DNA from 2 places in the Halobacillus sp. 12SKB genome. Region 2 is predicted to be linked to the other one. Evidence: a T-box and tRNA genes for the amino acid it is inferred to sense, from the RefSeq annotation. Region 2 holds a T-box; the other holds one or more tRNA genes.
What was found. The T-box of region 2 lies ahead of serS (serine--tRNA ligase). A T-box ahead of a tRNA ligase gene usually reads a tRNA of that ligase, here a tRNA-Ser.

Region 1: it encodes a tRNA-Ser, which carries the amino acid that the T-box ahead of serS (serine--tRNA ligase) is inferred to sense. The anticodon was not compared.

What each region holds. Positions count from the first base shown of each region.
Region 1 is NZ_JBRFWR010000001.1:654,495-666,330, forward strand. It holds gene tsaD (tRNA (adenosine(37)-N6)-threonylcarbamoyltransferase complex transferase subunit TsaD) at 1-128, opposite strand, end outside; gene rimI (ribosomal protein S18-alanine N-acetyltransferase) at 125-568, opposite strand; gene tsaB (tRNA (adenosine(37)-N6)-threonylcarbamoyltransferase complex dimerization subunit type 1 TsaB) at 570-1,256, opposite strand; gene tsaE (tRNA (adenosine(37)-N6)-threonylcarbamoyltransferase complex ATPase subunit type 1 TsaE) at 1,253-1,708, opposite strand; gene thiL (thiamine-phosphate kinase) at 1,709-2,695, opposite strand; tRNA gene ACQ4XT_RS03190 (tRNA-Asp) at 2,855-2,931, opposite strand; tRNA gene ACQ4XT_RS03195 (tRNA-Met) at 2,977-3,053, opposite strand; rRNA gene rrf (5S ribosomal RNA) at 3,138-3,251, opposite strand; rRNA gene ACQ4XT_RS03205 (23S ribosomal RNA) at 3,342-6,257, opposite strand; rRNA gene ACQ4XT_RS03210 (16S ribosomal RNA) at 6,428-7,992, opposite strand; tRNA gene ACQ4XT_RS03215 (tRNA-Ile) at 8,116-8,189, opposite strand; tRNA gene ACQ4XT_RS03220 (tRNA-Gly) at 8,208-8,281, opposite strand; tRNA gene ACQ4XT_RS03225 (tRNA-Pro) at 8,305-8,381, opposite strand; tRNA gene ACQ4XT_RS03230 (tRNA-Arg) at 8,389-8,465, opposite strand; tRNA gene ACQ4XT_RS03235 (tRNA-Ser) at 8,535-8,627, opposite strand; tRNA gene ACQ4XT_RS03240 (tRNA-Leu) at 8,681-8,762, opposite strand; tRNA gene ACQ4XT_RS03245 (tRNA-Lys) at 8,771-8,846, opposite strand; tRNA gene ACQ4XT_RS03250 (tRNA-Gln) at 8,952-9,026, opposite strand; tRNA gene ACQ4XT_RS03255 (tRNA-Asp) at 9,035-9,111, opposite strand; tRNA gene ACQ4XT_RS03260 (tRNA-Glu) at 9,125-9,196, opposite strand; tRNA gene ACQ4XT_RS03265 (tRNA-Ser) at 9,206-9,296, opposite strand; tRNA gene ACQ4XT_RS03270 (tRNA-Asn) at 9,301-9,375, opposite strand; gene ACQ4XT_RS03275 (SprT family protein) at 9,551-9,994, opposite strand; gene cmpA (cortex morphogenetic protein CmpA) at 10,070-10,180, shown strand; gene ACQ4XT_RS03285 (Tex family protein) at 10,225-11,836, opposite strand, start outside.
Region 2 is NZ_JBRFWR010000001.1:1,052,175-1,064,010, reverse strand. It holds gene gyrB (DNA topoisomerase (ATP-hydrolyzing) subunit B) at 1-740, shown strand, start outside; gene gyrA (DNA gyrase subunit A) at 821-3,376, shown strand; gene ACQ4XT_RS05340 (HD-GYP domain-containing protein) at 3,566-4,660, shown strand; gene ACQ4XT_RS05335 (YaaC family protein) at 4,678-5,394, opposite strand; gene guaB (IMP dehydrogenase) at 5,568-7,037, shown strand; gene ACQ4XT_RS05325 (serine hydrolase) at 7,142-8,473, shown strand; gene pdxS (pyridoxal 5'-phosphate synthase lyase subunit PdxS) at 8,592-9,476, shown strand; gene pdxT (pyridoxal 5'-phosphate synthase glutaminase subunit PdxT) at 9,494-10,084, shown strand; T-box leader at 10,122-10,344, shown strand; gene serS (serine--tRNA ligase) at 10,411-11,685, shown strand.

The DNA of each region.
Region 1 (11,836 bases), 400 kb from region 2:
AAACGCTTATGACTTTCAATTTGAGATGCAACAATGTTCGTAATCAGTTCGGTTTCATTCTTAACAATCGCTACCGCCGTTTCATCACAACTCGTCTCAATCGCTAAAATATATTGATCTTCCTTCATTTTAATCCCACCCACATCACTAACGCATCTTCACCGTTATCGGAGTAGTACCTTTTTCTGATTCCTCCAGGTACCATCCCGAACTTCCGGTACATATGCTGCGCGGCTGTATTTGAAACTCTCACTTCAAGCGACAGCTGGATCGCTCCATGCTCAATCGCTTCGTTACAAGTATGGCGAAACAAGTGTTCTCCATACTTGTTTCCTCTATGGTCCGGATGAATGGCGATATTCGTGACATGCGCTTCATCAATGATCAACCACAAACCACAATATCCAATAATTTCGTCCTCATTTTCTACAACATAATAATGCGCATAAGGATTGTCTTCCATCTCTTTCTTAAAGGTTTCCCCAGACCATGGTACGGCAAAAGAAGCCTTTTCGACTTCCATAACAGCTCCTACATCATCCTTCGTCATTCTCCTTATTGTCGCCATCTTACTTCTTCTCCTGCTGCTCCAACCATTTAGCTTCCGCCTCAGGAATACGCAAGTAGTTCGGCACAAGGTCATGCAACGGTCCTGGTTCCTTGTCTTCTGCTACAGAGGCAATGATGGCCGGACGTGCATAGTGGTAAGGAGCTTTCGGGAGAACCGCCTGATCGCCAAGAATCTCGACAATCTTTTCTTCATGCAAAGCTACATCTTGACTGAGGAAAAGTACCGGTTCATTCCGTTCCTTTAGTTGATAAAGCCAATCCTCCATTAAGACGTTCGTCTCGTCCATTTCAAGCGTCATATCAGAACGATACAGCCCTGTATAGACGAGCCCCCGCCGTGCATCAAAGAACGGACAGACATATCCTTGGAAAAAGGCACCCTGCCTGGCTACAGCTTCTAAGCTTGATACACCTACAACTGGAATTCCGAGCGACCATGCCATCGTTTTTGCCGTCGTCAATCCGATCCGCACGCCCGTATAGGACCCTGGTCCATGAGCGACCGCAATTCTATCCAAGTCGTCCGGATGCATCCCCGTCTCCTTCATCACCTGATCGATTGCAGGCATCAAACGGATGGAGTGGTTCTTTTTAATATTCGTCACATATTCACCAGCTACAGCCCCATCTCTGATGACCGCAACTCCCATCACATAATTCGAAGTATCTATCGCCAGTACATTCATGCTAAAATCTCCTTACATAATGCTTCCAAGTGATCGGATGTAGTCTCGAATGTGAACACCCGCGTGGAGTCGTCCAAATATCGAATCGTGATGTCCAGGCGTTCATCAGGTAAGAATTCTTCAATGAACTGGGCCCACTCCACGACCGTTACCCCTTCCCCTTCAAAGTACTCATCAAAACCAAGGTCCTCATCACTCTCTTCCAAACGGTACACATCCATATGATAAAAAGGAATCCGCCCTTGGTATTCTTTCATAATGGTAAAGGTAGGGCTGTTAATTGTCCGTTTCACACCAAGTCCTTTGCCGAGTCCTTTTGTGAACGTCGTTTTACCTGCGCCCAAATCTCCCTCTAACGTCAGCACATCTCCCGGCTGCAAACGCTGCCCGAGCTTTTCCGCCATCTGCTGCGTTTCTTCTGTAGAAGAGCTTTTCCATTCAAATGTCGTCATTCAATCACCCTTTTCCTTCAAATGAGTATAACCGGAAGAGGTCATTGTCTCCCACTTTCCATTTCTATTAAGCTTCACAACTGGTACAGGACCCTCTTTCGCTCGCACCTGGCCGATTTTACTTACCGTCACGTCTGCTTTTTCTGCAGCCTTTATCACTTCTGACCAATCCTTTTCAGGCACGCATCCAAGCAATTCAAAATCTTCTCCGCCTGATAATCCCCATTCTTCATGAGTATCGGGGAAGACCTTCCGGATCGCCTCGGAAAAAGGGAGCGCTTTTGAATCAATCAACAAATCAACATCAGAAGCTTCCGCAATTTCCTTCGACTCATTAGCAATGCCATCACTTACATCATTCAAGGCCAACCGTTCCAAATGGCACAGACCAGTTGCAAAGGTAACCCTCGGCACGGGAGCTTGATGACGCTGAATAAGATATGTAATCTCATCGGAAGTTTCTCTTTTTGGATTCAACAAGCATTCTAAACCGGCCCTGGAGTCTCCTAGAGTCCCCGTCACAAACAATACATCTCCAGGCTTCGCTGTCGAACGATATCTGGCTTTTTCTTTATGAACCAGTCCTATGACAGTGACACTTAAGGAAAGTTCACTCCCGGACACGGTATCGCCACCAATCAAATCCATTTGATAAGAATCCCCAAGTTGTTTCATTCCCCTATAAATGTGTTCAATCTCCTTCTCACTCCAGTGAGGAGGAATCGTAATCGAAACCATATAAAAAGCAGGCGTACTCCCCATCGCCGCAAGATCACTAATATTTGCTGCCAGCACACGATAGCCGATTTGCTCAGGTTCCATCGTCTTCCTTGTAAAATGGACCCCTTCCACCATCGTATCCACAGCTGTGACAATATCATGGCCCGTAGGTCGAAAGACAGCCGCATCATCATCTATTCCTTTGATCAAGGAAGATTGACGATAATAATCCGGCTTGATTGATCGTATAAATGAAAACTCATCCATGTGTATGTCCCTTTCTCTTATGACCGTATTCTTAACATAAAACCGGTCGACCGGATAATCGTAATATTCCTATTATACCAAGAGAGAGACACATTTAAAAAATTCCATAATAAAAGCCTTAGGAAAAGTTCCTAAGGCTGAACGTTTAATTTTAAGTAGTGGCGGTCCGGACGGGACTCGAACCCGCGACCTCCTGCGTGACAGGCAGGCATTCTAACCAACTGAACTACCGGACCATAATTTTTCATAAAAAAAGAAAGTCAAATGACTTAATTAAAATTTGGTTGCGGGGACAGGATTTGAACCTGTGACCTCCGGGTTATGAGCCCGACGAGCTACCAGACTGCTCTACCCCGCGATAATGTGGGATTACTTTGTTAAGTTCCCATGAAATTTAATTGTGAACTATTTACTATAATACTACATTTTAGAAAATAAATCAATGTGGCGGCGTCCTACTCTCACGGGGGTAAACCCGACTACCATCGGCGCTGAAGAGCTTAACTGCTGTGTTCGGCATGGGAACAGGTGTGACCTCTTCGCCTTCACCACCACATCAATATAAAGTTTGAGGTGAACCCTCAAAACTGGATAAGGAAACATCTTGTTTGAAAAGCAATTGTCATTCACGAATGATGATAATCAGATAGATAAGTCATCGATCCATTAGTATCCGTCAGCTCCACGTGTCACCACGCTTCCACCTCGGACCTATCAACCTCATCGTCTCTGAGGGATCTTATTTGCTTAAAGCAAAGGGAAATCTCATCTCAAGGGGGGCTTCATGCTTAGATGCTTTCAGCACTTATCCCGACCACACGTAGCTACCCAGCGATGCTCCTGGCGGAACAACTGGTACACCAGCGGTGTGTCCATCCCGGTCCTCTCGTACTAAGGACAGCTCCTTTCAAATTTCCAACGCCCACGACGGATAGGGACCGAACTGTCTCACGACGTTCTGAACCCAGCTCGCGTACCGCTTTAATGGGCGAACAGCCCAACCCTTGGGACCGACTACAGCCCCAGGATGCGATGAGCCGACATCGAGGTGCCAAACCTCCCCGTCGATGTGGACTCTTGGGGGAGATAAGCCTGTTATCCCCGGGGTAGCTTTTATCCGTTGAGCGACGGCCCTTCCATGCGGAACCGCCGGATCACTAAGCCCGACTTTCGTCCCTGCTCGACTTGTAGGTCTCGCAGTCAAGCTCCCTTGTGCCTTTACACTCTGCGAATGATTTCCAACCATTCTGAGGGAACCTTTGGGCGCCTCCGTTACCTTTTGGGAGGCGACCGCCCCAGTCAAACTGCCCACCTGACACTGTCTCCGGACCGGATCACGGTCCTGGGTTAGAATGTCCGTACAGCCAGGGTAGTATCCCACCAGCGCCTCCACCGAAGCTAGCGCTCCGGCTTCCAAGGCTCCTACCTATCCTGTACAAGCTGTACCAACATTCAATATCAGGCTACAGTAAAGCTCCACGGGGTCTTTCCGTCCTGTCGCGGGTAATGTGCATCTTCACACATAGTATAATTTCACCGGGTCTCTCGTTGAGACAGTGCCCAAGTCGTTGCACCTTTCGTGCGGGTCGGAACTTACCCGACAAGGAATTTCGCTACCTTAGGACCGTTATAGTTACGGCCGCCGTTTACTGGGGCTTCGGTTCAACGCTTCGCATAAGCTAACGCATCCCCTTAACCTTCCAGCACCGGGCAGGTGTCAGCCCCTATACTTCGCCTTACGGCTTCGCAGAGACCTGTGTTTTTGGTAAACAGTCGCTTGGGCCTTTTCACTGCGGCTCCTCGGCAGAGGAGCACCCCTTCTCCCGAAGTTACGGGGTCATTTTGCCGAGTTCCTTAACGAGAGTTCTCCCGCTCACCTTAGGATCCTCTCCTCGCCTACCTGTGTCGGTTTGCGGTACGGGCACCTCTTTCCTCACTAGAGGATTTTCTTGGCAGTGTGAACTCAGGAGCTTCGGTACTTTATTTCCCTCCCCATCACAGCTTGACGTTGCCGGACGGATTTGCCTATCCGACCGTCTCACTGCTTGGACGCGCACATCCAGTGGCGCGCTCTCCTTATCCTCCTGCGTCCCCCCGTCGTTCAAACGGAAAGGAGGTGGTACAGGAATATCAACCTGTTGTCCATCGCCTACGCCTTTCGGCCTCGGCTTAGGTCCCGACTAACCCTGAGAGGACGAGCCTTCCTCAGGAAACCTTAGGCATTCGGTGAAAGAGATTCTCACTCTTTTTTCGCTACTCATACCGGCATTCTCACTTCTAAGCGCTCCACCAGTCCTTACGGTCTGACTTCACGGCCCTTAGAACGCTCTCCTACCACTGATCATAAGATCAATCCGCAGCTTCGGTGGTGTGTTTAGCCCCGGTACATTTTCGGCGCAGAGTCACTCGACCAGTGAGCTATTACGCACTCTTTGAATGATGGCTGCTTCTAAGCCAACATCCTGGTTGTCTAAGCAACTCCACATCCTTTTCCACTTAACACACACTTTGGGACCTTAGCTGGCGGTCTGGGCTGTTTCCCTCTCGACCATGAACCTTATCACCCACGGTCTGACTCCCAGAACAAAGTCTATGGCATTCGGAGTTTGACTGAATTCGGTAACCCGATAGGGGCCCCTCGTCCAATCAGTGCTCTACCTCCATGACTTTCTATTCTGAGGCTAGCCCTAAAGCTATTTCGGAGAGAACCAGCTATCTCCGTGTTCGATTGGCATTTCACCCCTACCCACACCTCATCCCCGCAATTTTCAACTTGCGTGGGTTCGGGCCTCCAGTCAGTGTTACCTGACCTTCACCCTGGACATGGGTAGATCACACGGTTTCGGGTCTACGACCGCATACTCACTCGCCCTATTCAGACTCGCTTTCGCTGCGGCTCCGCTTCTGCTGCTTAACCTCGCATACGGTCGTAACTCGCCGGTTCATTCTACAAAAGGCACGCCGTCACCCATTAACGGGCTCCGACTACTTGTAGGCACACGGTTTCAGGTTCTCTTTCACTCCCCTTCCGGGGTGCTTTTCACCTTTCCCTCACGGTACTGGTTCACTATCGGTCACTAGGGAGTATTTAGCCTTGGGAGATGGTCCTCCCGGATTCCGACGGAATTCCTCGTGTTCCGCCGTACTCAGGATCCACTCCGGAGAGAGAAAGATTTCGACTACAGGGCTGTTACCTGCTCTGGCTGACCTTTCCAGATCGATTCGCCTATCTTCCTCTTTGGTAACTCCAATGGAGTGTCCTACAACCCCAGAAAGCAAGCTTTCTGGTTTGGGCTGATTCCGTTTCGCTCGCCGCTACTTGGGAAATCGCGTTTGCTTTCTCTTCCTCCGGGTACTTAGATGTTTCAGTTCCCCGGGTGTGCCTGCCTATACCTATGTATTCAGTATAGGATACTGTTCCATTACGAACAGTGGGTTTCCCCATTCGGAAATCTCCGGGTCAAAGCCTACTTACGGCTCGCCGGAGCATATCGGTGTTAGTCCCGTCCTTCATCGGCTCCTAGTACCAAGGCATCCACCGTGCGCCCTTATTCACTTAACTATCTTCGTGAAAAGACGTTTACAATTTCAATTAGATGTCTTGTCATCAAATGTCTCATCGTTAGATGAAACAATGATTCCTTATCCAGTTTTCAAGGTTCACAAGTTGAAAGATCGTTTGATCTCTCAAAACTGAACAACCAACACAGTACGTTTCCGTAATATCCTTAGAAAGGAGGTGATCCAGCCGCACCTTCCGATACGGCTACCTTGTTACGACTTCACCCCAATCATTGGCCCCACCTTCGGCGGCTGGCTCCAAAAAGGTTACCTCACCGACTTCGGGTGTTGCCAACTCTCGTGGTGTGACGGGCGGTGTGTACAAGGCCCGGGAACGTATTCACCGCGGCATGCTGATCCGCGATTACTAGCGATTCCGGCTTCATGCAGGCGAGTTGCAGCCTGCAATCCGAACTGAGAATGGTTTTATGGGATTTGCTACACCTCGCGGCTTCGCTGCCCTTTGTACCATCCATTGTAGCACGTGTGTAGCCCAGGTCATAAGGGGCATGATGATTTGACGTCATCCCCGCCTTCCTCCGGTTTGTCACCGGCAGTCACCTTAGAGTGCCCAACTGAATGCTGGCAACTAAGATTAGGGGTTGCGCTCGTTGCGGGACTTAACCCAACATCTCACGACACGAGCTGACGACAACCATGCACCACCTGTCACTTGGTCCCCGAAGGGAAAGCCCTATCTCTAGGGTTGTCCAAGGATGTCAAGACCTGGTAAGGTTCTTCGCGTTGCTTCGAATTAAACCACATGCTCCACCGCTTGTGCGGGCCCCCGTCAATTCCTTTGAGTTTCAGCCTTGCGGCCGTACTCCCCAGGCGGAGTGCTTAATGCGTTAACTTCAGCACTAAGGGGTGGAAGCCCCCTAACACCTAGCACTCATCGTTTACGGCGTGGACTACCAGGGTATCTAATCCTGTTTGCTACCCACGCTTTCGCACCTCAGCGTCAGAAACAGACCAGAGAGTCGCCTTCGCCACTGGTGTTCCTCCACATATCTACGCATTTCACCGCTACACGTGGAATTCCACTCTCCTCTTCTGTCCTCAAGTTCCCCAGTTTCCAATGACCCTCCACGGTTGAGCCGTGGGCTTTCACATCAGACTTAAGGAACCGCCTGCGCGCGCTTTACGCCCAATAATTCCGGACAACGCTTGCCCCCTACGTATTACCGCGGCTGCTGGCACGTAGTTAGCCGGGGCTTCCTCGTTAGGTACCGTCAAGGTACCGCCCTGTTCGAACGGTACTTGTTCTTCCCTAACAACAGAACTTTACGATCCGAAGACCTTCATCGTTCACGCGGCGTTGCTCCGTCAGACTTTCGTCCATTGCGGAAGATTCCCTACTGCTGCCTCCCGTAGGAGTCTGGGCCGTGTCTCAGTCCCAGTGTGGCCGATCACCCTCTCAGGTCGGCTACGCATCGTCGCCTTGGTGAGCCGTTACCTCACCAACTAGCTAATGCGCCGCGGGCCCATCTGTAAGTGATAGCGAGAAGCCATCTTTCAACTTTCCTTCATGCGAAAGAAAGTATTACCCGGCATTAGCCCCGGTTTCCCGGGGTTATTCCGATCTTACAGGCAGGTTGCCCACGTGTTACTCACCCGTCCGCCGCTCGTTCCACGAGCTTCACCCCGAAGGGATCCACTCGCTTCCCGCGCTCGACTTGCATGTATTAGGCACGCCGCCAGCGTTCGTCCTGAGCCAGGATCAAACTCTCCATAAAAGTTAAGTTTGACTTGCTCATTTGCACACCGAATGTGCTTGTTTCAAATCTCTTCTATAAAGAAGAAATGTTTTGACGTACTGGTTGGTTCGTTCAGTTTTCAAAGATCAAATGAATCATGGTGGAGCCTGAGTGGACTTGAACCACCGACCTCACGCTTATCAGGCGTGCGCTCTACCCAACTGAGCTACAGGCCCCGATGACATTCAATAAAATGGAGCGGGTGAAGGGAATCGAACCCTCATCATCAGCTTGGAAGGCTGAGGTTTTACCACTAAACTACACCCGCTTAAATTTTATTTAGGATTTCGATGGTCGGGAAGACAGGATTCGAACCTGCGACCCCTTGGTCCCAAACCAAGTGCTCTACCAAGCTGAGCTACTTCCCGTTTAAAATGGCGCGCCCGAGAGGAGTCGAACCCCTAACCTTCTGATCCGTAGTCAGACGCTCTATCCAATTGAGCTACGGGCGCATTAAAAAAGCGACATTTAATATGTTAACATCATTTGTGTTTTGACGCAAGCACTTTTTTTAAAAAAGTTGGTGCGGCCGAGAGGACTTGAACCTCCACGGGGATTACCTCCCACTAGGCCCTCAAGCCTAGCGCGTCTGCCGATTCCGCCACCCCGACCGCAATAATTGCTGTAGTAAACAATGGGATGCTGATCATGACTAATTCCGGATAAGTGCGGGTGGAGGGACTTGAACCCCCACGCCGTGAAGCACTAGATCCTAAATCTAGCGTGTCTGCCAATTCCACCACACCCGCATAATAAATGGTGAGCCATGAAGGATTCGAACCTTCGACCCTCTGATTAAAAGTCAGATGCTCTACCAGCTGAGCTAATGGCTCCTATTAAAGGAATCTGTAACACTCAATGATGATGTTGTTTTTTGAAGCACAAGAAACATCATATAACTTATTTAGCTTTTTGTCAACTCTTTTTTGAAAAGAAAATGGCTGGGCCAGCTGGATTCGAACCAGCGCATGACGGTACCAAAAACCGTTGCCTTACCGCTTGGCTATGGCCCAAAAAAGAGTGGCGGTCCGGACGGGACTCGAACCCGCGACCTCCTGCGTGACAGGCAGGCATTCTAACCAACTGAACTACCGGACCTTATAAGGTTAAGTGACCCGTACGGGATTCGAACCCGTGTTACCGCCGTGAAAGGGCGGTGTCTTAACCACTTGACCAACGGGCCAAAAATAAATGGCGGAGAAGGAGGGATTTGAACCCTCGCGCCGCTTACGCGACCTACACCCTTAGCAGGGGCGCCTCTTCAGCCACTTGAGTACTTCTCCGTAATGGCTCCAACGGTAGGATTCGAACCTACGACCGATCGGTTAACAGCCGATTGCTCTACCACTGAGCTACGTTGGAATAATTCGCAATGTTCGTTGCTGTTTATCAGCGACGTTTTATATCTTATAACATTTCGTCCTTGGTGTCAAACCTTTTTTTGATGAAATTCTAAGTTGTTTTCATGCGTTTTTTGGCTTGTTTTGTTAGGACTTAACTAATTTAACATGTGACCCATCGTTCGTCAATGGAAAATTTACTTCTTTTTTAAGTTGCCTTTACATTTCCCACATCCGAAACGTTTCGTGTCCACCCGCCTTTTCCGCTTGTATGTTTGTCCGCATTTTGTACAAACATAGTGGTGGAAGTTCCCACTCTTCTCAGAAGGTAATGGTGCACAATGTCGAGGAGACCCCGTCTTTTTCAATAATGTCTTGAACTCAGGATCACGATGTCCAAAACCTTTCCCTTCTATATGAAGGTGGTAATGACAGAGTTCATGTTTAATAATGCCCTCTAATTCGACACCATCTAATTCTACTACATATTTCGGATTGATTTCAATCACTTTTTTAGAAGGAATGTACCTGCCTCCTGTCGTACGAAGACGAGAATTGAAGTATACATCATGAGCGAAAGGCTTGTCAAAGTATTTTTCCGATAACTCATTGGTCCAATGCTGCAATTCCTGATCTGTCATAGGAACACCTCCCTTGTCCTTTGCATACTGTATCATAAGAATGAAAAAAGTTGAATATGAAGGAGCTGAGTACTTATGCCTTCCTGGTTGAAGAACCAAATGACAAAAGCATTCTTGAACAAAGACAAATACCAGATTAAAATGCTGAACCAATGCTGGTATTACTATCAGCATCTATATAAATAAAAACTACCCGGAAAGTATCACTCTCCAGGCAGTTCCATTTAATATTACCCTTGATTAATCATGGTCAAAGCGATCCTCTGTTTTTGTACATCCACTTGATCGACCCAAACGGTAACGACGTCCCCCACCGCTACCACGTCCATTGGGTGTTTGACGAATTTATTAGCAAGCTTCGAGATATGGACAAGCCCATCCTGTTTGACTCCAATATCCACGAATGCACCGAAGTCTACAACGTTTCTAACGGTTCCTTCCAGTTCCATCCCCTGTTCTAAATCTTCCATAGAAAGAACATTCGTTTTCAACAATGGCTTAGGAAGGTCATCCCTCGGGTCCCGTCCAGGCTGGACAAGAGATTTTACAATATCCTGAAGCGTCAACTCACCAATGTTCAGCTGTTCCGCTACAGATGATGTGTCGACACTTTTCAGTTCTTCTGCCAGCTTGTCCGTTCCAATATCTTCTGTGGTAAAACCGAACTTCCTCAAAAGTTCCCGTGTCGCTTTATAACTCTCCGGGTGAATCGGTGTGCGGTCAAGAGGTTCTTTTCCATCTAGTATTCTTAAAAAGCCGATACTTTGCTCAAATGTTTTTGCACCTAAGCGAGGAATATCTTTGAGTTCGGATCGTTTCGTAAACTTCCCTAACTCTTCTCTCTTTTTCACGACATTGTTGGCAACCGTTTTACTCAACCCAGATACATACTGCAACAGAGATGACGAAGCCGTATTCACATTCACTCCCACTTGGTTTACTGCCGTCTCAACAACGAACGTCAGTGATTCGTTCAGTTTTTTCTGAGTGACATCGTGCTGATATTGACCCACCCCGATGGATTTAGGGTCGATCTTTACGAGTTCTGCTAATGGGTCCTGGACACGACGAGCGATGGATACCGCACTACGCTCTTCTACTTGAAAGTCCGGAAATTCTTCACGTGCGAGCTTTGAAGCTGAGTACACACTTGCCCCCGCTTCATTCACAATCATATAAGAAGCGTTCAACTGATGTTTTTGAATCATATCTGCGATGAACTGTTCCGTTTCTCTCGAAGCTGTGCCATTCCCAATGGCCATCAGCTCAATGTCATACGCATCCATGAAGCCAAGAATCTTTTTCTCCGCTCCTGCCGTATCATTTCTTGGTGCTGTTGGATAGATGACGCCAATATCCAGCACTTTCCCTGTTTCATCCACGACGGCAAGCTTACAACCGGTACGGTAAGCAGGGTCTACTCCAAGAACCACTTTTCCTTTCAATGGGGGTTGCAGCAAAAGGTTTCGCAAATTACTGGAGAAAACTTCAATCGCCTGTTCCTCAGCCTGTTCAGATAATGCTCCTCGGATCTCTCTTTCAACAGATGGCTGAATTAAACGCTTATAACTGTCCTGGATTGCTTCTTCCAAGATGGAACGGATCTTCCCGACCGTATGGCGTTTAATAACGCTCCTCTCCAAATATTGAACAATCGCCTCTTCAGGAGGCTGAACGGAAACTTTAATAATTTCTTCTTTTTCCCCACGGTTAAGTGCAAGAACACGGTGGGATACGATCGATCGAACGGGTTCTTGATAGTCATAATACATTTCAAAAATGCCTTTTTCATCTTGATCTGCTTTTTTTTCAGATGAAGCGATGACACCTTTATCGTGCGTC
Region 2 (11,836 bases):
GTGAATTGACGCGCCGTAAAAATGCGCTTGAGGTTTCCAACCTGCCGGGTAAACTGGCGGATTGTTCGTCCAAAGATGCTAACATCTCTGAACTTTATATCGTTGAGGGTGACTCTGCCGGTGGATCTGCCAAGCAGGGACGAGATCGTCATTTTCAGGCGATTTTGCCATTGCGCGGTAAAATCATCAATGTTGAAAAAGCACGCCTGGATAAAATCCTTTCCAACAACGAAGTCCGTGCCATCATTACCGCCCTTGGTACAGGAATCGGGGAAGAATTCGATATTTCAAAGGCACGTTATCATAAGATTGTGATTATGACCGACGCCGACGTCGATGGTGCACACATCCGTACTTTACTATTGACGTTCTTCTACCGTTATATGCGTCCATTGATTGAACATGGCTATATCTATATTGCTCAGCCCCCGCTTTATAAGATCCAGCAAGGAAAAGCGATCTACTACACGTATAGTGATAAGCAGCTGGATGCGAAGCTTGCGGAGCTTTCCAGTTCACCGAAGCCCGGTGTTCAGCGATACAAAGGTCTTGGAGAGATGAACCCGGAACAGCTTTGGGAAACGACAATGGACCCTGAAACGAGAACGATGCTTCAGGTCAGCTTAGAGGATGCGATGGGGGCGGATGAAACCTTCGATATTCTTATGGGAGACAAAGTCGAACCGCGTCGTAACTTCATTCAAGAGAACGCACAATACGTACAAAACCTTGATGTTTAATATAAAACAAATGTCATGAAAGAGTGGGAAAGAGAGGCGAACATATCCTTTCCCCTTTTAGGTAACTAGGAGGTAAAAGAATGGTGGATCAACCCGAACGTCCGCGCGTGCAGGAAGTCAACATCAGTCACGAAATGCGAACTTCATTCCTGGATTATGCGATGAGTGTCATCGTGGCCCGTGCCCTTCCTGATGTCAGAGACGGCTTGAAACCTGTACACAGAAGGATATTATATGCGATGCATGACCTTGGGATGCATGCGGACAAAGCTTACAAAAAGTCTGCACGTATCGTAGGTGAGGTCATTGGTAAGTACCACCCTCACGGGGACTCTGCTGTCTATGACACGATGGTGCGTATGGCACAGGACTTCAACTACCGATACATGCTCGTCGATGGACACGGAAACTTCGGTTCGGTGGACGGAGATGCCGCAGCCGCCATGCGTTATACGGAAGCACGTATGTCCAAGATTTCCATGGAGATTTTGCGTGATATCAACAAAGATACCATCGATTATAACGATAACTACGATGGAACAGAGCGGGAACCTGTAGTGCTTCCATCCAAGTTTCCGAACTTGCTCGTCAACGGTGGTTCAGGGATTGCGGTCGGAATGGCGACAAACATCCCACCTCACCAACTTGGTGAGGTTATTGATGCGGTGCTCGCGCTCAGTAAAGACCCGGATATTACCATCCAGGAATTGATGGAAAACCATATCTATGGTCCGGACTTCCCGACAGCTGGTAAAATTCTCGGCTTAAGTGGCATTCGCAAAGCCTATGAAACAGGGAAAGGCTCCATCACGGTCCGTGCGGATGTAGAAATTGAAGAACAAGCAAACGGCAAAGCCCGTTTAATCGTGCACGAGCTTCCTTATCAGGTGAACAAAGCCCGACTTGTTGAAAAAATTGCCGATCTTGCCCGCGATAAGAAAATCGATGGCATTACCGATCTTCGTGATGAGTCGGACCGTAATGGTATGCGTATCGTTATTGAATTACGCCGTGATGTTAATCCGAACGTGCTTCTCAACAATCTATACAAAATGACGGCCCTGCAATCAACGTTCGGTATCAATATGCTAGCACTCGTCAACGGGCACCCGAAAGTGCTCAACTTGAAACAGTGCCTTGAGCACTATTTGGAACACCAAAAAGTTGTCATTCGCCGCCGTACCGAATACGAACTTAGAAAAGCAGAAGCTCGTGCTCATATTCTTGCTGGTCTGCGTATTGCGCTTGACCACCTGGATGAAGTGATTTCACTGATTCGTGAATCTCAAACGACTGAAATTGCACGTACCGGTTTGATGGAGCGCTTCGGTCTTTCTGAAAAGCAGGCACAAGCGATTCTTGATATGCGTCTGCAGCGTTTGACAGGTTTAGAGCGTGAAAAGATTGAGGATGAATATCAAGAAGTTATGAAATTGATTCAAGAATTGAAAGCCATCCTTGCTGATGATGAAAAGGTTCTTGAAATCATTCGTGAAGAACTGCTTGATGTGAAAGAGCGCTACAATGATGAGCGCCGTACAGAAATCGTCCTTGGCGGAACAGACTTTATCGAGGATGAGGACTTGATCCCTGAAGAGACGGTCATCGTCACGGTCACTCACCAGGGATATGTCAAACGTCTTCCTGCATCCACTTACCGTTCACAGCGTAGAGGTGGACGAGGCGTCCAGGGCATGGGAACACACGAAGAGGACTTCGTCGAACACCTATTGTCTACGTCGACTCACAACACCCTGCTTTTCTTCTCCAACAAAGGGAAAGTATATAAAGCTAAAGGTTATGAAGTACCGGAATTCAGCCGGACGGCTAAAGGCATTCCAATCATCAACATGTTGAATGTCGAACGGGATGAGTGGATCAATGCTGTCATATCCGTTGAAGACTTTGTGGATGACTGGTACCTCGTCTTTACAACGAAGAACGGAATCACGAAGCGGACGACGCTCTCCCAATTTGCGAATATCCGAAAAGGTGGTCTGATCGCTCTCGGCCTGCGTGAAGATGATGAGCTGATTTCTGTCCGGCTGACGGATGGAACGAAAGATATCATGATCGGCACACAGAATGGATACTTGATCCGTTTCAATGAAGATCAAATCCGTGCCATGGGACGTACAGCCGCAGGTGTCAAAGGGATCTCCCTCCGTGAAGACGACAAAGTCGTATCGATGGAAATCCTTGATGATTCTCTGCAAGTGCTCACGGTCACGAGCAAAGGCTATGGAAAACGCACCCCTGCTGACGAATACCGGATTACCAACCGTGGTGGTAAAGGAATCATTACGTGTAATCTGACAGATAAAAATGGCCAGGTCGTCGCTACGAAAGCTATTAATGGTGAAGAAGATATCATGATCATTACAGAGAGTGGTGTCTTAATCCGTATGCCGATGGAAAGTATCTCTGAAACCGGACGGAACACACAAGGTGTACGCTTAATCCGTCTTGGGGATGGGGAAGAAGTCGCGACCGTCGCCCGTGTAGAGTCAGAAAAAGAAGAAGACGAATTGGTGGAAGAAGCACTTGAAAAAGAAGCCGCATCTCAAGATGAGGTTTCTGAAGAAAGGGCCGAATCACCAGCTGAAACAACGGAAGAAGAGTCCGATGAATCATAAGTAAGCAAACGCTTATGATATCCGCCGCCTGTCGATTTGCTTCGGCAGGCGGCTTTTTTATATAAAAAAAGAGAAACGTTACCAAATAATTTTTCAATATTTTCTATTTATTTGAATCGTTCATGGTAATATGGAACTATATTTAATGGATTTTACATAGGAGTAACTAGAGAAAGGTGGTTCGTTGTCATGAGGATCGCTACATCACAACTGGAACCGGGCTGTCTCTTGACGAAAGATGTCATGGGGCGGACGAATCGACCGATTGTCCCTAAGAATACGACCCTAAAGCCCGTCCATATTGATGTACTGAAGAAATTTAAGATTGATATCGTTGAAGTATCCAACCGTCGGTCAGACGGATCGCTTTTCATTGCTTCTGAGAAGGAAAATCAAGAAGATATACATCAGGATCTGCGTTCAGAGGAACCGGTCCTTCCTTTTTTCGAATCCTATTTAGCTGCTGTAAAGGAGTATAAAAAGTGGTTCATTTCCTGGCAGGGGGGATCGCCTGTAAATATGAGCGCGATCCGTAAAGTGATGGTTCCTCTGCTTGAGAGAGCTGTCGATTCTTCAGAGAGGGAAGTTTTCTCACTCCATCATTATACCTCCAGTAAAGATTACATCTATCATCATAGTGTAGCGATGGGGCTGCTATCTAGTTATTTGGCATCGAAAATGGGATACAATTATGGTGAATGGATTCAAGTCGGTTTATCCGGACTTCTTGCAGATAGTGGAATGGCGAAAATCAGTGAACGCATTACGTGGAAAGAATCCCCTTTAACAGAGAAGGAATATGAGATGGTGAAAAAACATCCGACTTACAGTTATCGCAACGTAGAAAAAATCTCTTCCTTGAGCAATCACGCGAAGGTTGCTATTTTACAGCATCATGAACGTTTGGATGGAACAGGCTACCCTTTAGGAGTCAGTCAGAATAAAATCCATCCGTTCAGTCAGATTATCGCTGTCTGTGATATGTACCACGCCATGACGTCTGAGAGGATGTACCGAAGGAAACAGTCGCCTTATAAAGTGCTCGAGGAAATCCTTCAGGAGCAGTTCGGACGCTATGATCATAAAGTGATCAGCGCTTTAGTTAAAGAAATGACCAGTTACTCTACAGGAACTAAAATACGGTTGTCTGATCATCGAGAAGCAGAAGTGATCTTCGTTGAAGAGACAAACCCGACAAGGCCGCTTGTTCGAATCATTGCAGACGGACAAATCCTCCCGTTGAAAGAACAACTGGATCTTCATATTGAAGAAGTATATGAATAAGTAGAGGCCGGTTTGTGTCATGAAATAGATGCAAACTGGTCTTTAAGCCAGGAAGCGAAAATTTTCGGAATACGATTCGAGACTGAATTTAGAAAATGTACGATGAATACATAATCCTCCCGATCTTTCATCTGCTCCATCTCCCCCCACCAATCTCCTTCATAACGGACGAGCATACTTAAGTTATAAAGCACAGCGAAATAAGCCAACAGCTCGGGCCATTCTTCTTCAATGGTAATAGGACCAGGATTTTTCAGGTGAAACAGCTCTTCCATTCCAGGAAGAGGCCGGAGTAATTCATCCATGGATATCTTTGTTTTATCTGAAGAAAATTGAAACAAATGCTCAGCGGCGTGCGGAAATAATCCATGTGGCTGTATACGGATATCGTCCTCTAAAAAACGGTAATGCTGCTTTTTTCTTTTACGCGTGGACAGCCCGTGGGCGAGCACTTTTGCTGTTGCAGGGTAGCCAGGATCAACCGTCAACAGACAGCTTTTAATGAAATGGTTCATTCCATAATAAAAAAGAAGAGGCTTTACACTCAATGGAGTATGTAAAGCTGTCGACCAATAATCCTGACCGAGGCTGAGTCCGTGAATGAACCGTTCTGCATTATTGTAAGCATGATGCTCGGCTCTTGAGTGGTTGATCTTTTCATAACAAGAAAACAAAAAGGGTCTTGTATGTGCGGTCACTTGAAGGTAAGTGAGAATTGGGTCTGTCGAGTGCAAAGAAAGTTCCTCCTTTCTAACATAAAAGGAATTCTCACCCATTTTTTTATGGTTGAAAAAGCCCGACCATTGTCGTATTGTAAATAACAATAAGAATTGGTGTTACGAGAATATACCACTTATTTTACCCACTTTCACCCAAACTATTTTAAGAAGAAAAGGAGAGGTCAAGCATGCGTGAAGACAAGTTTACAAAAGAAGGTTTAACGTTTGACGATGTACTACTTTTGCCTGCTAAGTCCGATGTTTTGCCGCGTGATGTTTCACTGGCAACAGAATTGTCCCCGACGCTACGTCTGAATATGCCGATCATTAGTGCTGGAATGGATACGGTGACGGAAGCTAAAATGGCGATTGGGATGGCACGTCAGGGAGGACTTGGCGTTATTCATAAGAATATGTCGATTGAAGAGCAGGCCGAACACGTCGACCGAGTGAAACGCTCCGAAAGCGGCGTCATTACGAACCCGTTCTTTTTGACTCCGGAACACCAGGTATTTGATGCTGAACATTTAATGGGGAAATTCCGTATTTCCGGTGTGCCGATCGTCAATAGTGTAGAAGAACAGAAACTTGTCGGAATCATCACGAACCGTGACCTCCGTTTCATCGAAGATTATTCGATACAAATCAGTGACGTCATGACGCGTGAAAATCTTGTCACAGCACCTGTAGGAACCACATTGGATGAAGCAGAAAAAATCTTGCAGCAATATAAGATTGAAAAGCTTCCGATGGTAGATAATAACGGGATTCTTAAAGGATTGATCACCATCAAGGATATTGAAAAAGTGATCGAATTCCCTTTATCAGCAAAAGATGAACAGGGGCGTCTCCTTTGTGCAGCAGCTGTCGGTGTCACAGCGGATGCAATGACGCGTATTGATAAACTAGTGGAAGCAGGTGTCGATGCTCTTGTTGTCGATACCGCACATGGTCACTCTCAGGGTGTGATCGAGCAGGTGAAGCGCATCCGTGACCGTCACCCAAAAGTGAATATTATTGCAGGAAACGTAGGTACAGCAGACGCAACACGCGAATTGATCGAAGCAGGTGCGGACGTTGTTAAAGTCGGAATCGGTCCAGGTTCAATCTGTACGACCCGTGTCGTTGCAGGTGTCGGCGTTCCTCAAATCACCGCCGTTTATGATTGTGCGAGAGAAGCAGAGAAATACAACAAGCCTGTCATCGCCGACGGAGGAATCAAATATTCCGGAGACATCGTGAAGGCTCTTGCTGCAGGTGGACATGCTGTCATGCTCGGAAGCTTACTAGCCGGGGTTTCTGAAAGTCCTGGAGAAACAGAAATCTTCCAGGGCCGCCGCTTTAAAGTCTACCGGGGAATGGGATCTGTTGGTGCCATGGAATCCGGATCAAAAGATCGTTACTTCCAAAACGATCAAGAAGCGAAGAAACTTGTGCCGGAAGGGATTGAAGGCCGTATGCCATACAAAGGACCATTGGCCGACTCCATCCATCAGCTTCTCGGCGGTATCCGCTCGGGTATGGGGTACTGTGGTACACCAACCATCAGTGCTTTACGTACAGACGCTCAATTCACAAGAATTACAGGGGCTGGTTTAAGAGAGAGTCACCCCCATGATGTCCAAATTACAAAAGAAGCGCCAAACTACTCCGTTTGACCCGTATAAAAAGTGATAGACAGGGACTTTTCCCTGTCTATTCTTTTATATACGCATGTGATAAAATAACAAAGATGCATATTTTAAGGGTGGAGGTTGAGAAAGTGACACAAAGAATTAAAACATCTATGGCCTTGATGTTGGCATTGCTTATGGGGTTCTTTGCTGTGTCCATAAATCCTGGACATACATACGCAAGCGTAGATGTTGGCGCAGAATCGGCAATACTCGTGGACGCGGAAACAGGGAAGATTTTATTTGAAAAAGAGGCGGATTTGACATTACCTCCTGCCAGTATGACGAAGATGATGACCGAATATCTTGTCATGGAAGCAATTGAGGAAGGTCAAATCAACTGGGATACGACAACACAAATTAGTCAATACGCTTTTGATATATCGGCAAACCCTGAGTTTTCAGGGGTTGGACTGAAGTTGAACGAACAATATACTGTACGTGAGTTATATGAGGCGATGGCAATCAACTCGGATAATGCGACAACCATCGCTCTTACGGAATTGATTGCTGGCAGTGAAGGTGAATTTGTTCAAATGATGAACGAAAAAGCAGCAGAAATGGGACTGCCTGACTATGATTTCGTGAATGCAACAGGACTGAATAACTCTCACTTAGGAGACAATTATCCTGAAGGCACAGACCCTGAAGCAACGAATATGCTTTCAGCGAAGTCTGCCGCACTGCTTGCATACCACTTAACAAATGATTATCCGGAAGCGCTTGAAATTTCAAGCAAACCCACACTTGATTTTGCCGGACAAACCGTGACGAACTGGAACTGGATGCTTCCGGGTATGCCAGGGCAGAACTTGGAGCAGTTCGAGTACGAAGGTATGGACGGATTGAAAACAGGTTACACAGAACTCGCTCAGAACACGTTTACAGGAACGGCAAAGCGAGACGGACAACGTTTTATCTCCGTCGTTATGAAATCTGAATCCAGAGCATCCCGTTTCAATCAAACGAGACAACTGCTGGACTACGGATTCAATCAATTCTCACGTCAGGAACTTTTCGCAGCAGGAGCCACTCCTGAAGAAGAGTCAACGCTTCCTGTCGCAAAAGGAAAAGAAGACCAGGTTGCGATTGAAACTAGTGCAGCCCTAAGCACACTTGTGAAAAGTGGGGAAGATGATCAATATGAGATTGAATTCAGCATCTCTGAGGACCAGCTGGATGACGAAGGTAATCTTGTTGCTCCTGTAGAAAAAGGACAAAAAGTAGGAACAGCAAAGCTTGTTTATAACGGAGAAGAGGACTACGGAAATATTCTTTCTGAAGGTGGACAAACCGTTGATATCGTCACTTCTTCCAGTGTAGAAAAAGCAAACTGGTTTATGCTGACTCTCGGTGCGATCGGTGAATTTTTCAGTGATATCTTCACAGGCGCAGTAGATATGGTCAAAGGCTGGTTTTAGGTGAAAAATCCCTATTTAACCAGTGGGATTTAATATAGTATTGCGTTACAATAGAGGATAAGAATCTATGATTCAAAATGAAATGCTTAAACTATAGAGCTGTTAGGGAGGAATCAACATGGCACAAACAGGTACGGATCGCGTAAAACGCGGCATGGCAGAAATGCAAAAAGGTGGCGTCATTATGGACGTCGTAAACGCAGAACAAGCAAAAATTGCTGAAGAAGCAGGCGCAGTAGCAGTAATGGCTCTTGAACGAGTTCCAGCAGATATCCGCGCAGCGGGCGGGGTTGCTCGTATGGCAGACCCTACGATCGTTGAAGAAGTGATGAATGCTGTTTCAATTCCAGTTATGGCAAAAGCTCGTATTGGGCATATTACAGAAGCACGCGTCCTTGAAGCTATGGGCGTAGACTATATCGATGAGAGTGAAGTTCTTACTCCAGCTGATGAAATCTATCACATCAAAAAAGATGACTACACAGTGCCATTCGTATGTGGCTGCCGTAACTTGGGTGAAGCGACACGCCGCATCCGTGAAGGTGCATCCATGCTTCGTACAAAGGGTGAACCTGGAACAGGAAACATTGTAGAGGCTGTCAGCCATATGCGTCAGGTTCAGTCTCAGATCCGTCATTTGCGTGGACTTTCAGAAGATGAAGTGATGGTCTATGCAAAAGAAAACGGTGCTCCATTCGATCTATTGATGGAGATCCGTGAAGAAGGACGTCTGCCTGTCGTGAACTTTGCTGCGGGCGGTATCGCAACTCCTGCGGATGCTTCCTTGATGATGCAGCTTGGAGCAGACGGAGTATTTGTTGGGTCTGGTATTTTCAAATCCAACAACCCTGAAAAGTTCGCACGTGCAATCGTTGAAGCAACGACTCATTATGACGATTACAAGTTGATCGGTGAATTGTCTAAGGGTCTTGGAACAGCCATGAAGGGTATGGAAATGTCCACCCTTACTCCTGAACAGCGCATGCAAGATCGCAGCCAGTAAGCAAAGGAGAATGCAGCATGACTACTATCGGTGTATTAGGCCTGCAAGGCGCATTCCGTGAGCATGTTCGTTCTGTCGAAGCAACAGGTGCTGACGCCGTTGTCGTCAAACGAACTGAACAGCTGAAAGAGATCGATGGCTTGATTATCCCTGGTGGTGAAAGTACGACCATCCGCAGACTCATTGATAAGTACGAGTTTCTGGAGCCGATCCGTGAGTTCGGAAAAAGCGGTAACCCGATTTTCGGTACGTGTGCAGGGCTCATCCTACTCGCTTCAGAAATCGATGGTTCTTATGACGTTCACCTAGGAGTCATGGATATCAAAGTCCGGCGTAACGCTTTCGGACGCCAGCGTGAAAGTTTTGAAGCCGATCTTGATATTGAAGGTGTAGCAGAAGGGTTCAATGCCGTATTTATCCGTGCTCCTTACATTGAAGGAGTTGGAGAAAATACGAAAGTGCTGGCTCGTTATGACGGTCATATTGTAGCCGCTCAGGAAGGTCACTATTTAGCTTGTTCTTTCCATCCAGAGTTGACGGATGACCACCGTTTGACAAAACATTTTGTCAAAATGGTAGAAGAAGCTAAAAAAACACTTGCATTATAATTCTGAATCCGCTAATCTTATGTAACACAAACCATAAATGAACGCGATGACAGGAAATAGTAACATGTCCCTTCTTCTCAAAGAGAGTCAGTGGCTGGTGAGAACTGACGGAGAAGCCATGTGAATCCATCCTTGAGTGTCTGACTGAAAAGAAGTAGGTCAGACCGGTACTCACCGTTATGAGTGAAGCCGGAAGGTCACACAGACCTTCAACTTGGGTGGTATCGCGGGAAGCATAAACCAAAGCTCTCGTCCCTTATTAGGGACGGGAGCTTTTTGTTTAGCTTCCAATCCATTGAACTGATTATATAAAGGAGGAAGTAAACATGTTGGACATGAAATACTTACGCCAGAACTTTGAAGAAGTTAAAGGAAAACTGCAAAATCGTGGAGAAGATCTCTCTGACTTGGATGCCTTCGGTGACTTGGATAGCAAACGCCGTGAGCTGATTCAAGAAACAGAAGAATTGAAAGCAAAGCGCAATGAAGTATCCAAGGAAATTTCCCAACTGAAAAAAGCGAAGGAAGACGCCGATGACAAGATCAAAGAAATGCGCGAAGTTGGCGATCGTATCAAAACGCTTGATACAGAGTTGAAAGAAGTGGAAGAGAAACTTGAAACGCTTCTCTTATCTATCCCGAATATCCCCCACGAAAGTGTACCTGTCGGAGGGGATGAAGAAGACAATATTGAAGCACGAAAAGCAGGCGAGATCCCGACATTTGATTTTGAAGCTAAGCCTCACTGGGATGTAGCGACAGATTTAGGCATCCTTGATTTTGAAAGAGCATCCAAGGTAACGGGAAGTCGTTTCGTATTCTATAAAGGACTTGGGGCCCGTTTAGAGCGTGCGTTACTCAACTTCATGATGGATCTGCATGCAGATGAACACGGCTATCAGGAAATGCTGCCACCACAAATGGTCAACCGCACAGCGATGACAGGTACAGGTCAATTACCGAAATTCGAAGAAGATGCGTTTAAAATTGAAGACTGGGATTATTTCCTCGTGCCAACAGCTGAGGTTCCAGTCACAAACTTCCATAGAGAAGAAATTTTATCTGTTGAAGACCTTCCACAAAAGTTCGTAGCCTTCAGCACAAATTTCCGTTCTGAAGCAGGGTCTGCCGGTCGCGATACAAGAGGATTGATCCGTCAGCACCAATTCAATAAAGTCGAGCTTGTCCAGCTGGCAAAGCCGGAAGAATCTTATGATGTTCTGGAAGAATTGACAGGACATGCGGAAAAAGTCCTTCAACTGCTGAAGCTTCCTTATCGTGTGATGAGCATGTGCACGGGAGATCTAGGATTCACAGCAGCTAAGAAATACGACATTGAAGTATGGATCCCGAGCCAGGAGACTTATCGGGAGATCAGCTCTTGCTCTAACTTCGAAGATTTTCAGGCCCGCCGCGCAGGCATTCGCTTCCGTAGAGAAGAAAAAGGAAAGCCTGAATTCGTACACACGTTGAACGGTTCTGGTCTAGCCATCGGTCGTACCGTTGCAGCCATCCTTGAAAATTACCAGCAGGAAGACGGAACGGTCATCGTACCAGAGGTCCTGCGTCCATACATGGGTGGGAAAGAAATCATCAAATAACACCTGTAATAGTAAAAGCGCCTGAATCCTATGAATGGTTTCAGGTGTTTTTTCTTGATTTCGTTTTTGGAGACAGCCACTGCGAATCGTCCTTGACTCTGTGGAAGGGAATTTGTATAATAACTAGGTGACATTTTTTCGTGATTGTTCG